DNA from 2 places in the Aeromonas sp. FDAARGOS 1414 genome. Region 2 is predicted to be linked to the other one. Evidence: predicted binding sites of a transcription regulator. Region 2 holds the regulator's gene; the other holds the start of a gene.
What was found. The regulator LexA, encoded in region 2, represses DNA repair genes until DNA is damaged. The targets are predictions, from matches to a motif close to ANCTGTNTNNNNANACAGNT.

Region 1 (12,177 bases), 1.2 Mb from region 2:
TTTATTCGAGATGTTCACCTGCTGTCTGACGGACGCGAAGCGTTGATGAAGCTGATGGACGGAGGCTATCGCTTCAACTTGGGTATGAAGAGACAGCTGATTGACTATCTCAACTCGAAGCCCACTGACAACACGCGTATTCGGCATGACCGGCTAGGCTGGATCCCGGATACCCACATCTTCATGTTTGGAGATGGGGCTGTGGGATATGCCAATGCGGTCAAGTATATCTATACCGGTCATACCCCAATACAATCCGACGTGGCAGGCACCTTGGACGAATGGCGTGATGAAGTTGCGGCGCTGTGCCTTGGCAACAGCCGCTTGCTATTAAGTACATCGCTTGCTTTCGCTGGCCCCTTGCTGCGCTTGACCAATCAGAGCAGCTTTGGCGTCCATCTGGTGGGGCCATCCTCAATCGGCAAGAGCACCGCCATGCTGGTTGCAGCCAGCGTGCTCGGCAAGCCTGCCAACAAGATCCAGACATGGAATGCCACCAAGGTGGGATTGGAAACCACCGCGGACTTGTGCAACGACAGCACCCTCTTTCTGGACGAGATCGGGCAGGCAGACCCTCATGTTCTGGGCGACACCATCTACATGCTGGCCAACGGTGAAGGACGAGCTCGTGCCAATGCCGATCTGTCGCGCCGTGCCAAACTGCAATGGCGAACAACCTTCCTCAGCAACGGGGAAGTTGACTTGGAGCACAGCCTTGCCTCGGTCGGTAAGCGTCACAAAGCTGGCCATGATGTCCGCATGATCAATATTGAGGCCGATACCGACCGGCATGGCATCTTCGAAGAGTTGCATGGCCATCCGAGTGGTGCCTCCCTCTCCAAGACCCTCGCAGAACGTACTACCCGGTATCATGGCGTTGCCTTCCGCTCTTTTGTTGAAGAGCTGACCTTGGACATCGATGGTGCTCAGGCATTCGTTGACGAGCATCGCGCTGACATGATGCGACGGCTTGGAGCCAAAGAGTGTGATGGCCAAGTGCAAAGGGTGGCCGATGCATTCGGATTGATATCGGCTGCTGGTGAGTTGGCCAACCGCTTCGGGATCACAGGTTGGCCTGCGGGTAGTGTAGCTGCCGTTGTCGAGCAACTATTCCGTAAGTGGCTCGCAAGGCGTGGTACAAGCGGCTCCCTTGAAGAAGCAAACATTATCGAGCAGTTGGTCGAGCTACTCGAACGCCGCAGAGGGCAGTTCCTTGCCGATGGGCCGAATGTAACGAAGCAGGGAGAGACTTACGGCTACACGACCTCTCTCGAACTGCACCTCTATGTGGATGGGTTTAAACAAACCTTCATCGGTTTTAACGCCAACTATGTCCATAAGGTGTTGCGTAAACACGGCATCCTCACACATGGCACCGGCCGCGACCTGCCCCGACACAAGAAATCCAGGGTGTATCAATTGTCGTTGGACAAGATAGCGGACGCCCACGACAGGCTGTTGTCGGAACAAGGAGGAGAGTAAACAACAGGGGCCGCAGAACGCGGCCCCTTTTCTTGTTTGTGGTTAGTGCAGAGGTGATTGTGGTTCGTCAGCCCCCTCCTCTTCAAGCCAATGCTGCCGCTTGTGTGTCAGCTGAGCGACCAGCTCTTCCTGCGACCATACTCTCTCTCGCAGGTCGGTCTCGACTCGCCCCCGCAGTTGCTCAAAGAAATGTTCATCCGCGATGGCCATCAGATAGGCCAGCTCCAACACCTCATCACCGTTGAGCGAGACACGACGAGCCTTTCGCTTGGCACTCACGCTCACCTTCTCTTCCCGCTGGGTGTGGCTAACATGGAGCCCAAGGAGAGACGGGTTCAGACCGGAGATGATGCGCTCGCTCAATCCCCACTTGATGCTATCCATCAACGGCTTGCCCAGAACACCCCCTGTTGCCACCGTCAGTGACGCGACAAACAGGCTGAAGTCCAACAACTCCTCCTTGGTCAGCTGACCGTTATCCAGCATCCGCTGGATCGACCGACCCGACTTGCCAAAGAGTCGCTCTATGAGATCGAGATTCACTTTCATGATGGTGTCCTTTGGTTTTGGCACTATTGCCGCCCCAAGATTTAAGTCCCCCTTTAGGGGGACAAACGGCCACCAAATACAATTGATATTTATTCCCATTAAGTTGGGTGTAACTTCATAAGTTCATGACAGATATTGGGCCACAGGTCGATTGATGCGGCCCTGCTCGACGGGATCTCGAATGCACTTCCCCTCCTCTAGGTCATGCCAAAGATGGGGTTCGTTTCCTATTATAGGAAACGAACATTCGAGCAATTTCAATTGGTTACCATACCTAACAGCGGTCATAACAGCACACTCACCCGCAAAGGATGAGTCGAGGGTGAGTGTGGCTATCGGTTGCACAAGGGAGAAAAACCGGTACCGACGAGGTGGGGGGGGGGATCAAATCAAGATGGGGGGGCGGGAGGTGACCCCGCCGCCGCGCATGTGGAATGTGTCACCGAGACCCGTCTACATTCGCAGCACTTTTCCAAAACGTCCTATTGTGGCCAAGTAGCGGCCTCATTGTGCCTTGGTTACCTCGCCACCGGCAGGTCCTCCCAGCGGGTGGTGTAGCAGGGGCTCAGGTGCTCTTGTCGCATCATCCACTCAGGCGACCCCGTGCCTTGGCTGGCAAAGCCTACGCGCCCCAATCCCTTGGCTTTGATCTGGTCCATCACTGCCATCAGCGCATCTGATTGAGCGGAAGACGGGGCAAACAGATCGGCCTGTTGCTGCCCCTTGGGGGTGAACTCACTCAGCATGACTCCCCCCTTCTGATAACGGTAACCGTCGCGCCAAATCTGCGGTAGCAGCACGTTCACTTGCTGCAGCAGCAACCGGGTGTCATCGCTAGGGCAGACCAGCCGGACGCCAGCCTGCTCACTGTAGTAAGGCGCTCGTTCGTCAAAGGGGCTGGTTCGCACGAACAGGTGCACCCGCTGGCAACACATCCCCTCGGCCCGCAGCTTCTCGGCTGCGCGAGCCATAAAGCCTGACAACGCTTGGGCCATTTCTCCACGGTCAGTCACGCGCTCACCAAAGGAACGGCTCGAGAGGATCTGCTGCTTCGCCACCGGTTCAACGGTCAGCTCCGCGCAAGGCAGGCCACGCAGCTCCTGTACGATCCGCTCGACCACCACGCCGTATTGGGCGCGCAACCCTTTGGCATCACTGGCCACCAGGTCTGCCACGGTGTTGATGCCTTGTGCCACCAACTTGGCCCCCAAGCGCCGCCCGATGCCCCACACCTCATCCACCGGGGTGATGGCCATCAGCCGGGTGCGTCGCGGCTCGTCACGCAAGTCCACGACACCACCTGTGGCAGGCCACTTCTTGGCGGCATAGTTGGCCAGCTTGGCGAGGGTCTTGGTTGGGCCAATCCCGACCCCTACCGTTAGGCCGGTCCACTGCCACACTCGCTGCCGGATCTGTTGCCCATAGGCTGTCAGGTCCCCGGCAAACGACTCCGACAACGCCATGAACGCTTCATCGATGGAGTAGACCTCAAGCTCAGGGGCCATGGTCTCCAACGTGCTCATCACCCGGCCCGACATATCGCCATAGAGCGCGTAGTTGGAGCTGAATGCCACACCGCCATGCGCCTCGAACTGCTCGCGGATCTTGAAGTAGGGCCCGGCCATCTTGATACCCAGCGCCTTGGCTTCGGGGCTGCGCGACACCACGCATCCATCGTTGTTGGAGAGCACCACGATCGGGCGGCCACGCAACTCAGGGCGAAACAGCCGCTCACAGCTGGCGTAGAAGTTGTTTACATCAACGAGCGCTATAGCCATCACGCTGCCTCAGATTGCCAATCACATGGGTGACCACTCCGAACAACTCCAGGGAGAGGCTCATACAAGGGTCGATAGGCGCGAACGCCGGATTGGCTGGCAACAGCCGCAACCTTGGCTTGAGCTGCAAGGTCTTTACCGTGAAGCCGCCATCGAGTAGTGCAATCACCACATCACCATGGCGCGGGGTGAGGCTCCTATCGACCACCAGCAAGTCACCGGGAAAGATACCGACCCCGGTCATGCTCTCCCCCTCGGCACGCAGATAGAAGGTTGCTGCAGGGTGCGCCACGCAGTGGGTGTTGAGGTCCAACTTCCCTTCCAGATAGTCACTGGCTGGGCTGGGAAAGCCGCAAGAGGCGCGGTGCAAGAACAGCGGGATGGTCACCTCGGCGGGTGATGGGTCTGGGGTTAACAGCTTCATGGCAAAACACCTGTATTTATATACAGCCATTATAGCGCACCACCTTTGAACCAGCGCAAGTCCCGCATGCCAGTGATGGCGTACCATGGCGCCAACAAATAACAAAGAGGTCAGTATGAATCACAATCTGTGTGCCCTACCGAAAGAGCAGCAAGAACGGGTCGAGGTCGAGAAGGCCGCCGCATATGCGGTATGGAAGGAGCGCAACGGTCACTTGGCCAGCGCAGAAAGCGAAGCGAACCAACATCAAGGTGAACTGGGTCGCTACTTCCTTGAAAAGGTCACCTACTTCAAGTCTCGCTGACCCTATCAACACGTTCATCGGTGGCTGTGCAGGTCACTAGCAACAAACCGCATTCCAAACAACTTAACGAGGTACGTATTGTGACGGCATTGGTAGTCAACTTGGTTGAGACCTACTCCAGCCGAGGTGCTTACAAGGGCGCCATTAGCGCTTGGCGGGTTTCAAGTGATATGGCCAACAAAATCTCCACCGTCATTGGGGTTTACAAGTCTCAAGTCGTGGTTGTCATCGAAGGCTGCCAGCTGAAACTCTCGACACCTGATGTCAATGAACTACACGATGACGGGTGTGATGGTCGTTACTTCGTGGTCGGTGGAGACGTTTACGAAGACACCAAAGCTTGGCTAAAGCCGCATCCGTGGTTATTCAAGTCACTGGCCAGCGTACAAGGCCCACGCTACCTGAGCCTCGAAGAGGCCAACCAGATACCTTCAGGCAGCGTCATACTGAAGTAAGCCATATCTACACATCTTGATAGATAAGGTGAGGGAGGCTCGCGCCTCCCCCACTTAACACCACACCTCACACAAGCTCTCAGCCTGTGCCAGCACCAGCTGGGCAGCCTCTTCCTGCTGGTCTGGCGGGTACTTGTACTTGCGCAGGATGCGCTTGACCAACAGACGTAACCGGGCCCTGACGCTCTCTCGGCTACTCCAGTCAACGGTCACGCTGCGACGCAGGCTGGCAGTCAGCTCGTGGGCTATCTTGGCCAGTATCTCGTCACCCAGCTCACGCACCGACGCCTCATTGTTGGCAAGGGCATCATAGAAGGCGAGCTCGTCATCGTTGAGGCCCAAGGCCTGCCCCCGCTTGCTTACAGCGGCAAACTTCTTGGCCATGTCGATCAGCTCCTCGATGACCTGCGCGGTCTCGATGGAGCGGTTCTGATAGCGCTGGATGACCTTGGTCAGCATCTCCGAGAACTTCTTTTCCTGGGAGAGGTTGGTCGCAAACTTCGCCTTGATCTCCCCCTCCAGCAACCGCTCGAGCAGCTCCACGGCGAGATTGCGCTCCGGCAGGTTGCGTACCTCGGCCAGAAACTCATCATCGAGCAGACCGATGTTGGGCTTGTCGAGGCCGACCGCTTCAAACACATCGACCACATCGCCCGATACCACGGCATTGCCGATGATCTGGCGAATAGCCAGGTCGCGCTCTTCGTCGGTTTTCTTCTTCCGGGTGACATCTTTTTTGGTCAGCATCACCTTGACCGCTTGCAAGAAGGCCACTTCCTCTCGTACCGCCTTGGCCTCATCAAGGGTGCAGCAGAGGGTGAATGCCTTGCTCATCGCCAGCGCGTTGTCGGCAAAGCGCTTCTTGCCATCTTCAAGACCAAGGATGAAGTTGGCGGCCCCTGCCAGCAGCTTGTGCCCACCCGTGAGGTAGTCGCTGTAATCGAATCCGTGCAACATGGAGCGCAGTACATCCAGCTTCTCCTCCAACACCGCATAGGCCTCATGGGCATCGACCGTAGGGCGACCACGGCCACGGCTGGCGGTGTACTCCTTGATGGCGCTCTTGAGCTCGTTGGCGATACCGATGTAATCGACCACCAACCCACCTTGTTTGTCCTTGAACACCCGGTTCACCCGCGCAATGGCCTGCATCAGGTTGTGGCCCTTCATCGGCTTGTCCACATAAAGGGTATGTACGCAGGGCGCGTCGAAGCCGGTAAGCCACATGTCTCGCACGATGACCAACTTGAGCGGGTCACTCGGGTCTTTGAACCGCTTCTCAAGCCGTTTCTTCACTTGGGTGGCATGGATGTGGGGCCGCAGCAATGCCTTGTCAGAAGCGCTGCCGGTCATCACGATCTTGATGGCCCCCTTGTCGGGGTCCTGGTCATGCCATTCGGGGCGAAGAGCCACGATGGCATCATACAAGTGCACGCAAATCTCGCGGCTCATGGCGACCACCATGGCCTTGCCATGCTGCGCCTGATTGCGCTCTTCGAAGTGGGCCACCAGATCGGCGGCAACCCGCTCAATTCTTGGCTTGCTGCCAACCACCTTCTCCAAGGCTGCCCACCGTGACTTAAGCTTGGCCTGCTCGCTCTCTTCCTCATCCTCGGCCAGCTCATCCACTTCGTCGTCGATGTGGGGAAGCTCTTCGTTATTAAGTGACAACTTGGCCAAGCGTGACTCGTAGTAGATAGCAACCGTGGCACCATCGTCCTTGGCCTGCTGCATGTCGTAGACGTGGATGTAGTCGCCAAAGACGGCGCGAGTGTCGCGGTCTTCCGCTGATACGGGCGTACCGGTAAAGGCCACGAACGTCGCGTTGGGCAGCGCGTCGCGCAAGTGCTGGGCATACCCGACCTGATAGCGCGCAGCCCCTTCTGCAACCTTGCCTGGCGCTTTGAGCGAGGCGCTGAAACCGTATTGGGTTCGATGTGCTTCATCCGCGATGACCACGATGTTGGCACGGTCGCTGAGCACCGGAAACGAGTCCTCATCCTCGCCGGGCATGAACTTCTGGATGGTCGTGAACACGATGCCGCCGGAGGGCCTGTTGCCAAGCTTGTCACGCAGGTCACCTCGCGAACTCACTTGCACCGGCTGCTCGCGCAGCAGATCTTGCGAGAGTGAGAAGACCCCGAACAGCTGGCCATCAAGGTCATTGCGGTCAGTGATGACGACGATGGTCGGGTTCTCCATCGCGGCGTCTCGCATCACTCGCGCCGCAAAGCAGGTCATGGTGATGCTCTTGCCACTGCCCTGGGTGTGCCACACCACCCCGCCCTTGTGGCTACCGTCTGGACGCGACGCCAGCACCACCTGCTCAATGGCCGCCCTGACCGCATGGAACTGATGGTAACCGGCGATCTTCTTGACCAACCGGCCATCGTCTTCAAACAGCACGAAGAAGCGCAGGTAATCGAGCAACATGGCCGGGATCAGAATGCCGCGCACCATGGTCTCCAGCTCGCCAAACTCGCCGTAGGGGTCGAGGTTGACCCCATCCACCGTGCGCCACTGCATAAAGCGTTCGGCATCCGCAGACAGCGACCCCATCCGCGCCTCGCTACCATCGGAGGCAATCATGATCTCGTTGTACTGGAACAGGTCGGGGATCTGCTCCTTGTAAGTCTGCAGTTGGTCGAATGCCTTCCAGATGTCGGCATGCACGTCGGCCGGGTTCTTGAGCTCCAGCACAACCAGCGGCAACCCGTTGACGAAGAGGATGATGTCTGGGCGTCGGGTGTGCTTGGGCCCTTTGATGGTGAACTGATTGATGGCCAACCACTCGTTGCCGGTAGGGTTCTCGAAGTCAACGAGGCGGACAAAGTCCCCCACCGTCTCGCCATCCCGCTGGTACTGGACTGGGACCCCATTCACCAGCAGGCGGTGAAACGCCCGGTTGGCCGACAGTTGCGCCGGGGTATCGAGATTGACCACCTGCGCCAGCGCGTCTTCACGCGCTACCATCGGCACAGACGGATTAAGGCGTGCTATAGCGCCTCTCAACTGGTCGAGCAACAGCACCTGATTGAAGTTCGCACGCCACGGGTTATCAGAATCGGGGGCAACGTCGTAGCCACACACCACACGATAGCCCACCTCGGCCAACCACCCCAGCACCTCTTGTTCCAACTGATCTTCGGTCATGCACCATCACTCATCAACAGGGAGAAACGCCCGTCAGGCGGGCTCGGTGGGTCTCAGTGGCAAGCGCAGTTCGCACGCAGAATCCGCCCCCGGCTGGCAAGGCAATATCAGCCGGTGGGACGAACTGGCAGCCAAGTCAAACGGCAAGACCCACAACGTCAGGCGGGCATCATAACAAAAAGGTTCGAGTGGAACTTTGAGCTGGCTCCATGATGGATAAATCAATACCAGATGACCATCATCTTGCTCGGTCAGGTACTTGTGGCCGTAGGCAAACAGTTGGTAGAGGTCACCCTGGCTGATGCCGTACTTGCCGTCACGGTCGCTGCTATCGAGCCGCTTCCACTTCACATCCATCACCCAACGCTTGTTGCTGTGCTGCAACAAGAGGTCCGGCTGTAACCGGAACATCTGCTTGCCTTGCTGGGTGCAAAGGTACTGACTGGCCACCTGTGCCTTGAGGTTGGCATCGGGCAACAGCTGCTCGCGCAAGCACGACTCTACATAGCGCTCGAACAGCTTCTCCATGGGGAACAGCAGGCTGATGCCGCGCCACTCACCATTCAGGGCACTCGGCATGGCACGATAGAAGATGAGCTCACACCACGGCCGAGCCCCTTGATAGTGAGCCATCAAGCGGTCATGTCGCCACAGTCTGAAATCCCCTTCCACATCGCGGCTGGCAGGCACATCCACCAGCAAGTGGCGCAGCTCCTGTGCCAACCGCCAGTTGTCCGGGTGCTGAGTCGCATTAGCGACGGTCTCCAGCGCCCGCTTGAGCAGCCGGTTCTCGGCCCGGTCGGGCAAGAAGAGGTCGTAACGTAACGCAAAGTGGTGGCCCCGGCCCGGTGGCTGGCGCATCTGCCGGGCGACATCCAGCTGACCACGCAAGAACGGCTCGGTCGCCTCAAGACGCTGATAGTCACTGCGCACGCCACGTTTGACCAGCTGATCGAGCTCGGCCAGAAAGCGCGCGATAACCCACTCGTTGAGCGGCATATCAAAGCGTTCCAGCGACGCCTCCGCCGTTTCACGGGGTGGCAGATCCAGGGCTCGCTCCAGCATCCGGCGGATCAACTCACGACCATCCTCGAGTGGATCATCCTCATTGGCGGTCTTGGGCAGGATCTCGATCACCTGCCCGGTGGGGGTCTCTATCACCCCCACGTAGTTGTCCAGTTGCAAGGTCCGGCTATCTTCCACCTGCGCAAGAGCGGGTGCATGGCTTACCTTGTAGCGCTGGCTCAACCGACATAACCAATCGAAATCAACCGAGTCTATATGGGCAAGCGTCAGCGTATTAACAGTGTTATCTCTAACAGCTAGCCGACCATACTCACGAACCGTGATGGGAGCCTTCACTGCGCCCCCTTGTCACCCTCGACGGTCAAGGCATATGCCTCAATACGCGTAAACGCCTTCTCATTGATGCTCCAACGTTGGCGTTGTCCCCCAACCGCTATATCACCAAGCAGGGTCTTAAGTTCGAGCTTGGGCGCCTCGAGGAACATCGCCTCAGCCTTGCTCTTGCGATGATCATTTAGCACCCAAGCGATGCGCTGCCAGTCCTCAAAGAAGTACTCCTGCAATAGCGGCAGGATCTGATGCTGGAAGATGTATCCCAACTGCGCCAAGGTTGGCTTTGCAGTCGCTTTGAGCGGCATAAAGTAGGCATGACCGAGGCAATGGTCGCGGTCCAACAGCACCTCGATGCGCTGGTTCAGCGTGTGCAGCAAGCGGCCTACGTCTACCTTGTGCTCCTCATCCTCGATGACCACGCCATTAAGCAGCTCGGCCCTGGGCGGCATCTCTTCAAACACAAAACGGCGACGCAGCGCGATATCGAGTCCGGCCAAGGAGCGGTCAGCGGTGTTCATGGTGCCGATAAGGTAGAGGTTGTCCGGTACGCTAAAGGGGCGTTTGGAGTAAGGCAGAGTAGTGGTCAGCGCCTCGCTTGCCCCAGCTCGCTTGCTGGGTTCTATCAGGGTGATCAGCTCACCGAAGATACGCGAAACATTGCCCCGGTTGATCTCGTCGATGATCAATACGCGTTTGTTTGATGGCGTGACGCCAGGTTCACTCTGCGACCCAGCTTGTGATGCTGTGGCATTGACCAGAGCAAGCAGCTTCTCCGGGATCAAGGTCGGAGCCTTCAATTCATAGAGCGTCATCTGGCTAAAGCGGCCGTTGATCAGCTCGCTACTAGGTAAAGATGGGGTGAACTGGCACAGCCACTTGACAGGGCGAACCTGAGCGTAACTCTTGCCGTACTCGGGGTGCGGCTTGCATTGGTAGTCTCCAATGATTTCGCCAATGGCTCGGAACTTGAGATTACCGTCGGTGACTACGACCAAATCGCCCCGTTTCATGCGGGTGACCAAGGTCAGCACGCTGGTAACGTTGTAGTCATATGCGTTGTCAATCTTGCCAAGCGATTGCTCCAGCAGCGCCTGCACCTCTTCACGGTTATTGCACTTGCTGTAATCATGTTCGCCACCATACCCCAGACGGATCACCCCCTCCTCAATGCAATCATCAAAGATGTGGGCATCATCCCCTTTGGTATTGCCAAGCGACATCTTCCAGACCCGACGTCCCTCCAGCGTCATCGCCTCATGACTGTCGCTGCGCGTGACTTTGGCGGCCACCGCGTCACACATGCGCTTGAAGACGCCATCAACCACGTCATAGGTCAGTTGACCACTGTCTCCGTCACTCTCGGCACGGATCCCCTCCACAAAGTCTTCATAACTGAAGCTCTGGTGGAAGGTCACAAAGTCGATACGTCCCTCCTTGACCAGCTCGTCAAAGCGCGTTTTAAGCGCCTTGCGGGCCTCTGGGCTCTCATCATCGCCGTGTTGCGCCAGACAGTCGGGGTCGAGAATGGCCAGCGCCTTGTTGATGGTGTTATAGGTTTTGCCAGTACCGGGCGGGCCGTAGAGGATCTGGTTCAACGGTGCGTTTGTCTTGGGCATCACCGGGTTGTCGTTTGCTTCGCTCATGGTGTCATCCTCATCATCACTCCCGCTATCGTCCTTGTCTGCCTTTGGTGGTGCCAGTCCCAACGACTCGTCATACAGGCCCAACATAAAGCCATATGGGGTCAATTCAGGTAACGACTCGCGGGCCAGGTCGTAATAGCGCATCAGCCGCTGCATACGCGCCATCGGCTGGTGCTTAGCGGGGATATCCTCCTTCGGCCACCCCAACACCGTCAGAAAGTGCCCAAGATGCTCACACGACGAGATGGGCAGCATCCGCTTGGGGTGATAGCAGGTCACCAGCCGCAGCTTGCGGCCATGCCCCATGGTGACACGCGGCTCGACCCCGGCCTGCTTGTAAAGTGCCTCGTCATTATCAATCCAGCTCAGGTCGCCATCAGGGTCGGCGGCGGCTACGCAGTGCTGCACCTTAAGGGTGTAACGCAGCGCCCCTTCATCACCCAACTCGACCAAGCGCTGGTGCTTGTAGACGGTGCCATCTTTCTGGAAGTAGAGCAGGTGACCACGGGAAGTACCGGGCATATAGCGGGCCAGCACGGGTTGCAGACCACGCTCAATCCACCAACAGAACGAGTTGCCATCCCCCTTGCCTACGCAGTACTCATCAAGGGTCAAGTTAGGCAACGAGTCGAGCGGGAACAGCTCTATAAATTGGCGATAGAGCTCGCTCTGTGCGCTGTCGAAGTGGGCTCTGTCGCCCATCGTCTTGAGCTGAGCCAACAAGCGCGGGAAGTGTTCATTGGTAAAGGCAGTGGCGTTTACAACAGCGGCCGTCATACAGCGAGGTCCTTCAGTTGTTGTTCGGCATCCGGCAAGCGCAGTTGGCCGGAGATCAGGCGGGGTAGCAGGGTGTCGCGCAAGTTGGCGAGGGTTTGGGCTTGCCGATGGTTTTCGGTAATCTTCTGTTGGAGAGGGGAGATGACATCGTTAAATGCCATTGCCACCTTTTCGCTAGGCACGGTGACAAGATAACGACCCAATACGTCATTTTGCACACGCTGACGCCCACTCGTACCAGACATACTTTGGA
Region 2 (12,177 bases):
GCTTGACTACCCCTGGGCCATTGCGGCCTTTCTCGACACCTTCAAGCCGCGCGCGCTCTGGGTGATGGAGACCGAGCTGTGGCCGAACTGGCTGGCCGCCTGCGAGGCGCGCCACCTGCCGGTGACAATCATCAACGCCCGCCTCTCCGAGCGCTCCTGCCAGCGTTATGCCCGTTTCCACGGCGCCTTCGACGCCCTGAGCCGGCCACTGACCCATCTGCTCTGCCAGCATCAGGATGATGCCGACCGTTTTGCCCGCCTCGGCATCGATCGTTCGCGGCTGGCGGTGACTGGCTCCATCAAGTTCGATATCCAGTTTGGTGACGAGGTGCAGACCAAGGGGCGCGCCCTGCGCCAGCAGCTGGGCGCCGAGCGGCCGGTCTGGATCGCCGCCAGTACCCATCTGGGTGAGGACGAGCAGGTGCTGGCCGCCTTCGATCTGCTGCTCAAACGCCAGCCCGACGCGCTGCTCATTCTGGTGCCGCGCCACCCCGAGCGGTTCGACCGGGTGGCTGAGCAGTGTGACCCTTACGGCTGCGTGCGGCGCACTGATGGTGCTGCGGTGAGTGCGGAGGATAAGGTCTATCTCGGCGATACCATGGGCGAGCTGCCGCTGATGCTGGCGGCGGCCGATGTGGCCTTCGTTGGCGGCAGTCTGGTGAAGATTGGCGGTCACAACCTGCTGGAGCCGGCAGCCCTCGGCAAGCCCTGTCTGACCGGCCCCGCCTACTTCAACTTCAGCGACATCACCCGCCAGCTGGTGGCTCAGGGGGGCGCCGCCATCGTGGCCGATGCCGCCGAGCTGGGCGAGCGGGTGACCCAGCTGTTTGCCGACGGCAACGCCCGTCGCGAGATGGGCGAGCAGGCCCGCGCCGTGGTGTTGCGCAATCAGGGTGCGCTGGCGCGCACTCTCTCGCACTGCCTCACTGCGCTGGAGAACGACTGAACCCATAACGAGCATCGCACTGGCTCTGGATTTTCAACTGCAAAAGTGCCAAAGCAGCTAACCGTTCCGTTTCAATCCCCATCAAAGAGGCAACCATGTTCAAGGCTCTGTTACTGGAAAACCAAGACGGCAAGACTGTTCCAACCCTGACCCGACTGACCGAGAGCCAGTTGCCGGAAGGTGAAGTGCGGGTAGCGGTCGTTTACAGCTCCATCAACTACAAGGACGGGCTGGCCATTACCGGCAAGGGCAAGATTGTGCGTCAGTGGCCGCTGGTGCCCGGTATCGACTTCGCCGGTACCGTGCTCGAGTCTGCCGACAGCCGCTATAAGCCCGGCGACAAGGTGGTGCTGACCGGTTGGGGCGTGGGCGAAGGGCATTGGGGCGGTATGGCCGAACAGGCGCGGGTCAAGGGGGACTGGCTGGTGCCATTGCCCGCCGGGCTGGATGAACGGCAGGCCATGTGCATCGGTACCGCCGGTCTCACCGCCATGCTCTGCGTGCTGGCGCTGGAAGAGGCGGGCATTACTCCCGAAAGCGGCGAGGTGCTGGTCACCGGTGCGGCAGGCGGTGTGGGGGCCACCTCGGTCGCCCTGCTGGCGGCCCTTGGCTATCAGGTGGCGGCGCTGACCGGTCGTCCCGAAGAGCAGGGCGCCATGCTGACCGCACTGGGTGCCAGCCGCATCGTGCCGCGCAGCGAGCTGCAGGTGCCTGCCAAACCGCTGGAGAAGCAGCTTTGGGCCGCTGCCATCGATACCGTCGGCAGTCAGGTGCTGGCCAAGCTGCTGGCCCAGATGAACTATGGCGGCGCTGTGGCAGCTTGTGGGCTGGCGGGCGGTTTCGATCTGCCGACCAGTGTGATGCCCTTTATCCTGCGTAATGTGCGGTTGCAGGGGGTCGATTCGGTGATGTGCCCGTTTGAACGTCGCCAACTGGCGTGGCAGCGACTGGCACGGGATCTGCCTGCCAGCTTCTTTGAACAGGCGGTCACCGAGATTGGGCTGGAGCAGGTAGTGGAGGCCGCCGAGGCCATCACGCAAGGCCAGATCGCCGGCCGCACCTTGGTCAAACTTTGAACTCTCTCTGACTGGCGAGCCCGACAATTCTGGATAAAATTGGAGTGCGGGTGAACTATCCAAGGAGAGTGAAGATGGGTGGACACAAGCCGGATTACGACTCCTCTGATGATGATTGGGAGCCGGATTCTTGGGAAGAAGAGCTGGATCAGTGGGAAGAAGAAGGCTGGCAGGACGATGATCCCTTCGATGACCCCTTCAACAACCCGTGATCCATAGCATTGAATGAACAGGCGGGCATTGTGCCCGCCTGATTTTTTTGGTGCGCTCACAGGGTGGATGCAAGTTGCTTGTGGTCATCCCCTGGCTGGTCAAGAATGAACAGCTCAAACGACACTCAAGGATGACTATGCGACTTTCCATCATATTGCTGGCGGCCCTGCTGGGGGGCTGTGTCTCCAACGATGACCCTTGCGAGAAGGTGTGGAGCGAAGTGGGGGAGGCTGACGGCAAGCTGGGCTTCACCACCGAACGGGTTGAGTTCCATCAGGGCCAGTGTGGCAAGAAGGTGGATACCGAACTGTGGAAGCAGGGACATCAGAAGGGATTGGCATGGTATTGCCGCCCCGAGCATCTCTATCTGGCTGGCCGCTCAGGCGAGGAGTATCGCGGTGTCTGCCCGAACGATACCCAGGCGCGCAGATTGTTCGAGCAGGGACGACAGGGTTGGACCGATCAATAGTGCACTGACCGTGAGGGGTTACTCCTCTTTCAAGCGGAGTGGCAGGCAGAGGTAACCCTTGTCATTGGCGCTGCGGGCGCACTTGCCGCAGACGAATTTCGGCTTGCGAACAATTTTGCGCAACGCTTTGAGATCCGTGGGGATCTCGTGGCGACGCCACTCACACAGGGTCTTGCTGCCCATAACGACTACCTCTAAGACTCGACGGCCGTATTGTAATCGATTTTCATTTCGAGTGAATCGGTAAAGCTCGCTTATTGGCCGTTATGCCAATAAGCGATTGTTTCGGGAGGGATTACTGGTAGAGGAACTTGGTGAAGATAAGCTCGCGCACCGCTTTCTTGCCAGTCTCTTTGACCAGCAGTTCGTTGACCTTGGTTTCGCACTCCTTGCGCAACTCTTCACGGCTGACCAGGGATTTGATCTGCTCGGCGCTCTTGCTGCCCATCAAACGAATGATGGTATCTCGGATGAGCGGGTCATGCTGCTCCAGCAGCTTGAGGTCGGCTTCGTTTTCCGCCATTAGCTCCACCGTGACTCGGACATAACCGAGGGTTTTGCCGTTGCTCAGGTAGTTGGTGATGATGTCGGGGTCGAGCGCGTGGTAGGAAAAGCCCGGCTTGGCGGCTGCGGCTGCTTCTTCTCCCTCTGCGGGCGGCTCTTCTTCGGATGAGGCTTGTACATGCAGCGCACCACAGCTCAGTAACAACACCAGCAGAATTTTGAAGATCTTCATATAGATGGCTCATCAGCAAGAGATAACCCATTTTTGATGTTGCCATCGGGGCCGTCAAGCACGGATGTTCTTACATTTCGCTATTGATTTACGGATAATAAACCGGATTTTAACCTGAACACGGAAATCTCTGGATGGTGAAGCTGTGAAGTCCGAGTTGACTGTTCCTCTCACGCCGTTAAGCGGGTGGCTGGCCCCCGAATGTTGTGAATTGCCCGCCAGCTTGCGCCCCTGGCTGCTGGAGCCCGGCTCCATGACCCGGCGGCTGCGTCAGCACAATCGCCACTTTTCGGTGGAGTGGCTGGGCAATCACCCGGTCGCCCTTACTGCCGATGAGCAGTGGCTGGTGGATTCGGCCTCTCCGGCCGGTACCTGCCGCGAGGTGATCCTGCACGGGGATCGTGGGCCCGCCGTGCTGGGCTGGACCCTGTTTGCCGATGACGCATTGCAAGGGAGCGGCATTGCCGAGCTTGGCGAGCAGCCGCTGGGTGAGCGGGTATTTGGCCATGAGCCTGCCCGCCGCGATCATCTGCAGTTGGCCCGTTTCGATATTGCCGCCAATCCCCGTTGCCCGGCCGCCACTGTCTGGGGGCGTCGTTCCCGTCTGTTTCTGGGGCAGTGGCCACTGCTGGTGCACGAGCTGTTTCTGCCCTCTCTCGTCTGTGACAAGGAGCTGGAGTGAATCTGTTAACCAAGGAGCGGGGACTTGCCTATATGCAGTTGGCCCGCGTCGACAAACCCATAGGCACTCTGCTGCTGCTGTGGCCAACCCTGTGGGCGCTCTGGCTGGCCGCTGGTGGCCTGCCCAATCTCTGGGTGCTGGCCGTGTTTGTGGTCGGCGTCTTTCTGATGCGCTCGGCAGGGTGCGTGATCAACGACTATGCGGATCGCAACTTCGATGGCCACGTCAAACGCACCGCAGGTCGCCCCTTGCCCACGGGCAGAGTCAAGCCGTGGGAAGTGCTGGCGCTCTTCTTCGTGCTGGCGCTCATTTCGTTTGGTCTGGTGCTGACCATGAATCCGCTCACCATCGGTCTGTCGTTTGTCGCCCTGCTGCTGGCGGTGAGCTACCCCTTCATGAAGCGCTTTATCTCGAATCCCCAGCTGGTGCTCGGGATGGCCTTCTCCTGGTCGATCCCGATGGCCTATGCGGCGCAGGCGGATGCCCTGCCGCTGGTGGCCTGGCTGCTCTTCTTTGCCAACCTGCTCTGGACCGTGGCTTACGACACCCAGTACGCCATGGTGGATCGGGATGACGACCTCAAGATCGGCCTCAAATCCAGCGCCATCCTGTTTGGTCGTTACGACAAGCGGATCATCGGCGCACTGCAACTCTCGACGCTGCTGCTGTTGCTGGCGGTCGGGCAACTGATGACGCTGGGGGGCTGGTATTACTGGGGATTGCTGGGAGCGGCGGTGCTGTTTGTCTATCAGCAGCGGCTTATTCGTGAGCGGCAGCGGGAAGCCTGCTTCCAGGCGTTTCTCAACAACAACTATGTGGGGGCGCTGGTGTTTGCCGGTCTGGTGCTCGATTACCTGCTGGCGTGACATGTTCCCGCGCAGACTCCGATAAAAATGAAGGCCGCATGATGCGGCCTTCTTTGTTTGCGTTGCAGATCAGAGCTGATTGCCTGCCTGAATGGTGCGGCGGATCTTGTTGCTCAGCAGCGGCACTATGTTGTCGGCCAGCGCCTGGAAGCGGCCGAGATCCGGCTTGCACTCGGGAGAGAGGTAACCCTCCTTGCGCAGCGTGTGGATCAGGGTGCTGAACAGCTTCTGGTCGAAGAACTCGGGGGCGTTGATGCCGTGCAGGGTGCCGAGGCGCTCTGCCATCATCAGGCCGTCCGCCTCCAGCTGCTCCGCCTCGATATGAGGCTGTGCCAGCACCCGGGTCAGCACGATGGCGTAGCGTTGCAGGGTCTCCTGAATGCTCTCCGCCAGCAGCAACAGGCGCATCTGGTTGGCCGGATTGACCCAGTAGCCGTCATCGCGGGTCTCGATCAGTTGCTGGGTCTGCAGGGCGTCTAGCAGGCTGTCAACCAGCGCCGGCAGATCCTCCTCTTCATAACGCAGGAACAGCTCGGTCTTGAGCAGCGGATAGATGTCGATGCAGCGGGCCATGATCTCGCTGCGGGAGATCCCCTCGCACCGTTCGATCAATGCCGCCACCAGAGAGGGCATGGCAAACAGGTGGAGGATGTTGTTGCGGTAGTAGGTCAGCAGGATCGCCTGATAGCGGTCGAGACTGATGATCTGCCCCAGCTTGTCCTCGCTCACCTCGAACTTGTTGAGCTCCATCGCCTGATCCAGCAGGGTCTTGGCATCCTCATCCGGAATGGTGCTCTGCGGGCTGTAGGGCACCGCCTTGAGCAGATCCAGATAGGTGTTGAGCTGGGCCTGCAATTCGTCGCGGGTCAGGGCGTGGCGCTCGGCGGCCAGCAGCGCCAGCGCGCTCAGGGTCAGGCCGTTGACCGCGGCCGCACCGTTGATGCGGGTCATCAGCAGTTCGGCCAGATTGTTGACGGTGCCCGCCATCCACTCCGGACGCTCCTCTTCCCCGATGTGCTTTTTCCAGTCGGGGATATGTTCGCTCAGGTAGCTGTTGAGGGTCAGCGGCTCGCCGAAGTTGACGAAACCACGGCCGTAGTTGCGCAGCTTGCGCAGGATGCCGAGCACCTGCAGGAAGCTCTCTTTCTCCTTGCGGCTCCCTTTGAGCTCGTTGTGGTAGGTGTTCACCTCCATCACGTGCTCGTAGCCCAGATAGACCGGCACCAGAGTCACCGGCCTGTCCAGCCCGCGCATCATTGCCTGCAGGGTCATTGCCAGCATGCCGGTCTTGGGCGGTAGCAGACGGCCGGTACGGGAGCGACCACCTTCGGTGAAGAACTCTACCGAGTAACCCTTGGCAAACAGCAGGTTGAGGTATTCCCGGAATACCGTGCTGTAGAGCGGGTTGCCCTTGAAGGTGCGGCGAATGAAGAAGGCGCCGCCGTGGCGGAAGATGGGGCCCGCCGGCCAGAAGTTGAGGTTGATGCCTGCCGCGATATGGGGTGGCACCATCCCCTGGTGGTAGATGACGTAGGAGAGCAGCAGGTAGTCCATGTGGCTGCGGTGGCAGGGAACGTAGACGATCTCGTGCCCTTCCTGCGCCAGCTGGCGTACCTTCTCGGCGCCATTGACCGACAAACCGCGGTAGAGCTTGTTCCACAGCCAGCCGAGGAAGCTCTCACCCAGGCGGATCAGCCGGTAAGAGAAGTTGGAGGCGATTTCGTCCATGTAGCCATGGGCACGCTTTTGCGCCTTCTCGAGGCTGATCCCCTCGCGCTGGGCCTCCTCTTCAATCGCCTGCTGGATCACCGCGGAGTCGAGCAACTGCTTGAACAGCAGGTTGCGGTTCGGCAGTTTCGGGCCGGTGGCAGCCAGCTGCTGGCGGCTGAAGTGGGTACGGGCCACTCGTGCCAGCTTGTGGGCGATGGCCTCGTCGGTGCCGTGTTTGTCGGCCATGTAGCGCAGGGAGAGGGGCGGCGAGAAGCGCACCAGATTCTCGCGACCCTTGAGGATCACGATAAGCGCCTTCTTCAGCCGGTTCGGCGCCAGGCTGCTGATGATGTTGAGGCCGGAGGCTTCTTCCCCTTCCCGACCCGGAGCGCGGCCCCAGAACAGGGTGACGGGCACCACCTGGATATCCAGCTCGGGATCCTGCTTGTGCAGATCCAGCAGCTGGTGGAACTCCTGCAGGAAGGGGAGCGGTTTGCTGCGTTTGCCAAACAGGGGAGGCGGACGGTCCAGACAGACATAGCGCGGCAGCAGCTGGCCGTTCAGTTCCAGCGGCGTGAAGGGGCCGGGCAGACCGAGATCCTCGCAGCACTGCTGCAGGGTCATCAGGTCGGTGATCGAACTGGTTTTCAGGGCATAGACGATGGGTCTGGCCGGATCCAGATTGAGTTCTGTGATGGGATTTTCCGGCAGGCTCTTGTGATTGACCAAGCCGCTGACCGGCCATTGCAAGATGGCTCTGGAAATCTTCTGTCCTAGGGACATGTGCGTCTGCTCTCCAAAAAAATGCGGCGTGAGCATAGCAAATCGACAGCCCCTTGTCGCCGAGAGGTACGATGAGTCGGCTGCGCAGGATCAAAACAGCAGTAAATGAGGGGTCTGTTGCGACAAATGTCAGCTGCGCCTTGCCTTGGCCACTGCACTGTATATACTGCCAGTGTGCTGTATAAAAAGACAGGTGCCAATTCTATGAAACCCCTTACCCCCCGCCAGGCCGAAGTGCTGGAGCTGATCAAGGTGAACATGAGCGAGACCGGTATGCCGCCGACTCGTGCCGAGATTGCCCAGAAGCTTGGTTTCAAGTCGGCCAATGCGGCCGAAGAACATCTGAAGGCCCTGGCCAAAAAAGGGGTCATCGAGATCATGCCGGGCACGTCCCGCGGCATTCGCCTGTTGCTCGAAGAGGAAGAGGTGCTGGAAGAGAGCGGTCTGCCGCTCATCGGCAAGGTTGCCGCCGGTGAACCTATCCTGGCTCAGGAGCATATCGAGAGCCACTATCAGGTGGATCCCGCCCTGTTCCACCCGCGCGCAGATTTTCTGCTGCGGGTGCAGGGGATGAGCATGAAGAACATCGGTATTCTGGATGGCGATCTGCTGGCGGTGCACAAGACCCAGGAGGTGCGCAACGGTCAGGTGGTGGTCGCCCGTCTCGATGAGGATGTCACCGTCAAGCGCTTCCAGCGCAAGGGCAGTCAGGTATGGCTGCTGCCGGAAAATGAAGAGCTCTCCCCCATCGAGGTGGATCTTTCCTGCCAGCAGCTCACCATCGAAGGACTGGCTGTCGGGGTGATCCGCAACGCCGACTGGATGTAATTATCCCCGCCAACTGCGTTTGTCACACGGCCTCCTTCGGGAGGCCGTGCTGTTTCTGGCGCACTTTCCCTGTCATATCAAACAGATCATCGGCTGCGGCATTTTTGTCCTGTGCGACCGGCTACCAATCATCCATTTCAGATATATGCTCAGATCAGTGCCCTGTCGCTGAGACAGGGCTTGGCACCTCCCTCTGACCATCACAATGTGTCGGTACGGGAGGGCCGGTAACAACGAGAATCGGGCAGTGCACCTTCACGGGATATGAAGGGGGAGTGGGGAGATCCCGAGCCTTGTCGGGCAAAGGGGACCACTCGTAATGGTTGCAGATAGTCGTGACGGGCCTGTTCCCAGTTCAGGCCGACGAAGCAACATGACCTGTCGGTCAAGGAGGACTGGTATGGCATCAAGATCGCCATGGGATTCAGAGGCTGGGGTTGCGCCAGCGGAATCGTCAATCACCCGTTTTGTCAAAGGTAGCCGGATGACCTGGTTTTACGGTCTCTGGCTGCACCATCGTGGTTCGCACTGGACGCTCTGGCTGGGATGCCCGAAAGAGAAGGTGGTGCGTCTGGTGCTGCTGTTCAAACGGGGTCACGGTGATCGCCAGGGGGAAGAGGGCTGGCTGGCCCCCGTGATTCCCATCGGCGTGCGGGCCATCGGCAAGATGTTGCAGCAGGGGCGTAACGCTCGCCCCTGAGCAGAAGAGACCAACAAATCCATCCATAACCGGCCCCCGAGGGGGCCGGTTTTTTTATGGCCGCAACTGGCGATTAATTATGCCAAATGGTCGACTCCTGACAGGGCGTTGCACAAGGTTGAACCACCTTGGCGGCTCGCTGGGGTACAATGCCCCCCTCTTGTCCGGTCACTGCTGGCCATCTGCCTCGAACTGAAAGGGTCTCTTGTTATGATGAAGCTCCGCTATCCCCTGCTCTTTCTGCTGCTGACTGCCTGTCTGATCCTGGTGTTCTACGCCACGCAGCCAGAGCAGCCGGAACAGGCCGACTACTATCCAGCGGGGCGGGACATCAATGATTTCGCCTTTACCGATGCGGACAACCAGCCGTTCACTCCTGCCAACCTGAAGGGGCACTGGACCTTCCTGTTTGTCGGTTACACCTTCTGCCCCGATATCTGCCCCACCACGCTGGCAGATATGCGCTCCGTCTATGACCAGCTGAAGAAGATGGCGCCCGACAGTCAGGTGGTGTTTATCTCGGCGGATCCCCAGCGTGACGATATTCCACGCCTCAAGACCTATACCGCCTTCTTCAATCCCGAGTTCAAGGCGGCCACTGCCCCCCACGACAAGCTGTTCCCGTTCGTGCGCAATCTGGGGCTCATCTACTCCATCGCCAATCAGGGGGAGAAGGATTACCTGATCGATCATTCCGCCTCCATCGTGCTCATCAATCCCAAGGGCAAGCTGCAGGCGGTATTCCGTCCGCAGGTGGCGCCGGGTCAGGTGCCCAGAGTGCAGATGGCCACCATGCTCTCTGACTTCTCCCGCATCCTGAAGCTGACAGGCCACTGAGCGTGACCCCAGCTGTTGCCCCCTGGTGGCGAGATCCCTCTCGCCACCGCGCTGTGTTTGCGCTCGCCCTGCCCATGGTTTTCTCCAATATCACCACCCCCTTGCTGGGGCTGGTGGACACCTGGGTGAGCGGTCATCTCGGTCAGGCCTGGTTTCTGGGGGGCGTTTCGGTCGGTGCGACCCTGATCAACCTCATCTTCTGGCTGCTCGGCTTTTTGCGGATGTCGACCACCGGCCTGACGGCGCAGGCGCACGGCGCAGCTGATGGTCGTGCCCAGCTCGATACCCTGCTGCGGGCGCTGGGGCTGGCCATTGCTCTCGGTCTGGCGCTGCTGTTGTTGCTCTTCCCCCTGTTGCCACGACTGATCGCCCTGAGTGGCGGCTCGCCCGAGGTGCAGCTTTATGCGGGCCAATATGTGGCGGTGCGGATCTGGAGCGCCCCGGCGGCGCTCTGCAATCTGGTGGTCATGGGCTGGCTGTTGGGGATGCAGGATGCCCGCAGCCCCATGGTGATGCTGATCCTCACCAATCTGGTCAACATGGCGCTCGATGCCCTGTTTGTGCTGGGGCTCGGCTGGCAGGTGCGGGGAGTGGCGGCGGCCTCGGTCATGGCGGACTACTGCGCGCTGGCGGCCGGGATCTGGCTGGTACGCCGTCAGCTGCGGCAACTGGCGCCGACGGTGTGGCAGGATGGTTGGCAGCGCTGGCGGCAGCTTGCGCCCATGGTGCGGTTGCTCGGCCTCAACCGCGATATCTTCCTGCGCTCCCTCTGTTTGCAGCTCTGTTTCGCCTTCATGACTCTGCAAGGGGCACGACTGGGGGATGTGGCGGTGGCCGCCAATGCGGTGCTGCTCAACTTCCTGATGCTCATCTCCTACGGGCTCGATGGTTTTGCCTATGCGGTGGAGGCCATGGTAGGGCGAGCCATCGGTCAGCGGGATCGGCAGAAACTGCGGGAGGCCATCGTGCTCAATCTGGGCTGGGCCGCCCTCATTGCCAGTGGTTTTACCCTGGTGTTTGCCCTCTTTGGTGCCCACCTTATCGGCTATATCACCGATATTCCGGCCGTGGTGGCGGAGGCAAATCGTCAGCTTCCCTGGCTGATCGCCATGCCGTTGCTGGCGGTCTGGTGTTTCCTGCTGGATGGCGTATTCATCGGGGCGACCCGGGCACGGGAGATGCGCAATAGCATGTTGCTTGCCGCGTTTGGCGGCTTCTTCCCGATCTGGTGGCTTTGTCAGTCGTGGGGCGTGGCCGCGTTATGGGCGGCGATGGCAGCGCTGATGGTGGGGCGAGGTCTGTCGCTGGGGGTTACTTGCTGGCGGCTGGAGCGCAGCGGGCATCTGCTCGACGCCCGCCACTGAGCATCGGTGGCGCTTACATGGCGCCGTCGTAGCCGAGCTGGCGCCAGCTCTCGTAGACAAAGACAGACACCGCGTTGGAGAGGTTCATGCTGCGGCTCTGGGGCACCATAGGGATGCGCAGCCGCTGCTCGAATGGCAGGCTCTCGATGATCTCGATGGGCAGGCCGCGACTCTCCGGGCCAAACAGCAGGGCGTCGCCAAGGGCATATTGAGCTGCCGAGTGCGCGGTGCGGCCCTTGGTGGTGCAGGCAAACACCCGCTTGGGCGCCACGGCGGCCAGAAAAGCCTCATAGCTCGGCCAGCGCTTCACCTCGGCAAATTCGTGATAGTCGAGTCCCGCCCGCTTCACCCGCTTGTCATCCCACTCAAATCCCAGCGGCTCGATCAGATGGAGCCGGTAACCGGTATTGGCGCAAAGCCGGATGATATTGCCGGTGTTGGGCGGAATTTCCGGCTGGTAGAGGACGATATCGAGCATGACGAGCTCCTGCAAAGAGATGTAAAGCCAAGAAGGGGCGCCAGCATACCCAGCGCCCGTCCGGATGAAAAGGATCAGGCGATGGGCAAGCGGATGGTGATGGTCAGCCCGGTCGGGTGATTGTTGCTGGCTGCAATGGTGCCGCCGTGGCGCTGGATCGCCTCCGAGGCGATGGCCAGCCCCAGCCCGGTGCCGCCAGTCTTGGCGTTGCGGGCATCATCGACCCGGAAGAAGGGCTGGAACAGCAGCGCCTGTTGCTCGTCAGGCACGCCGGGGCCGTCATCTCGAATGGTCATCACCCACTCCTGCCCCTCCCGATACCAGTCCACCTTGATGAACTCGCGGGCATATTTGAGGGCGTTGCGCAGGGGGTTCTCCACCGCCCGGGCCAGCAGCTCGGGCCACATCTGGATCGACTCTGCGGGCAGTGGCGGCAGTCTGAGCTGTTTGCCGCTCTGGTTTGCCTCGAACATGGCATCTTCGAGGATG

Region 1: the regulator LexA is predicted to act here: its motif matches at 4,242-4,261, upstream of umuD (translesion error-prone DNA polymerase V autoproteolytic subunit).

The regions. Positions count from the first base shown of each region.
Region 1 covers NZ_CP077210.1:2,343,027-2,355,203, forward strand. The annotation lists gene I6L44_RS10295 (DUF927 domain-containing protein) at 1-1,482, shown strand, start outside; gene I6L44_RS10300 (hypothetical protein) at 1,525-2,031, opposite strand; gene umuC (translesion error-prone DNA polymerase V subunit UmuC) at 2,550-3,809, opposite strand; gene umuD (translesion error-prone DNA polymerase V autoproteolytic subunit) at 3,790-4,233, opposite strand; gene I6L44_RS10315 (DUF3283 family protein) at 4,349-4,537, shown strand; gene I6L44_RS10320 (acyl-CoA synthetase) at 4,708-4,992, shown strand; gene I6L44_RS10325 (type I restriction endonuclease subunit R) at 5,047-8,145, opposite strand; gene I6L44_RS10330 (McrC family protein) at 8,179-9,393, opposite strand; gene I6L44_RS10335 (AAA family ATPase) at 9,504-11,924, opposite strand; gene I6L44_RS10340 (restriction endonuclease subunit S) at 11,921-12,177, opposite strand, start outside.
Region 2 covers NZ_CP077210.1:3,521,121-3,533,297, reverse strand. The annotation lists gene waaA (lipid IV(A) 3-deoxy-D-manno-octulosonic acid transferase) at 1-946, shown strand, start outside; gene I6L44_RS15970 (MDR family oxidoreductase) at 1,042-2,022, shown strand; gene I6L44_RS15965 (hypothetical protein) at 2,097-2,234, shown strand; gene I6L44_RS15960 (DUF2799 domain-containing protein) at 2,372-2,704, shown strand; gene I6L44_RS15955 (hypothetical protein) at 2,723-2,887, opposite strand; gene I6L44_RS15950 (flagellar basal body-associated FliL family protein) at 3,000-3,440, opposite strand; gene I6L44_RS15945 (chorismate lyase) at 3,586-4,122, shown strand; gene ubiA (4-hydroxybenzoate octaprenyltransferase) at 4,119-4,988, shown strand; gene plsB (glycerol-3-phosphate 1-O-acyltransferase PlsB) at 5,058-7,481, opposite strand; gene lexA (transcriptional repressor LexA) at 7,686-8,309, shown strand; gene I6L44_RS15925 (hypothetical protein) at 8,794-9,009, shown strand; gene I6L44_RS15920 (SCO family protein) at 9,220-9,846, shown strand; gene I6L44_RS15915 (MATE family efflux transporter) at 9,921-11,210, shown strand; gene trmL (tRNA (uridine(34)/cytosine(34)/5-carboxymethylaminomethyluridine(34)-2'-O)-methyltransferase TrmL) at 11,224-11,688, opposite strand; gene I6L44_RS15905 (ATP-binding protein) at 11,763-12,177, opposite strand, start outside.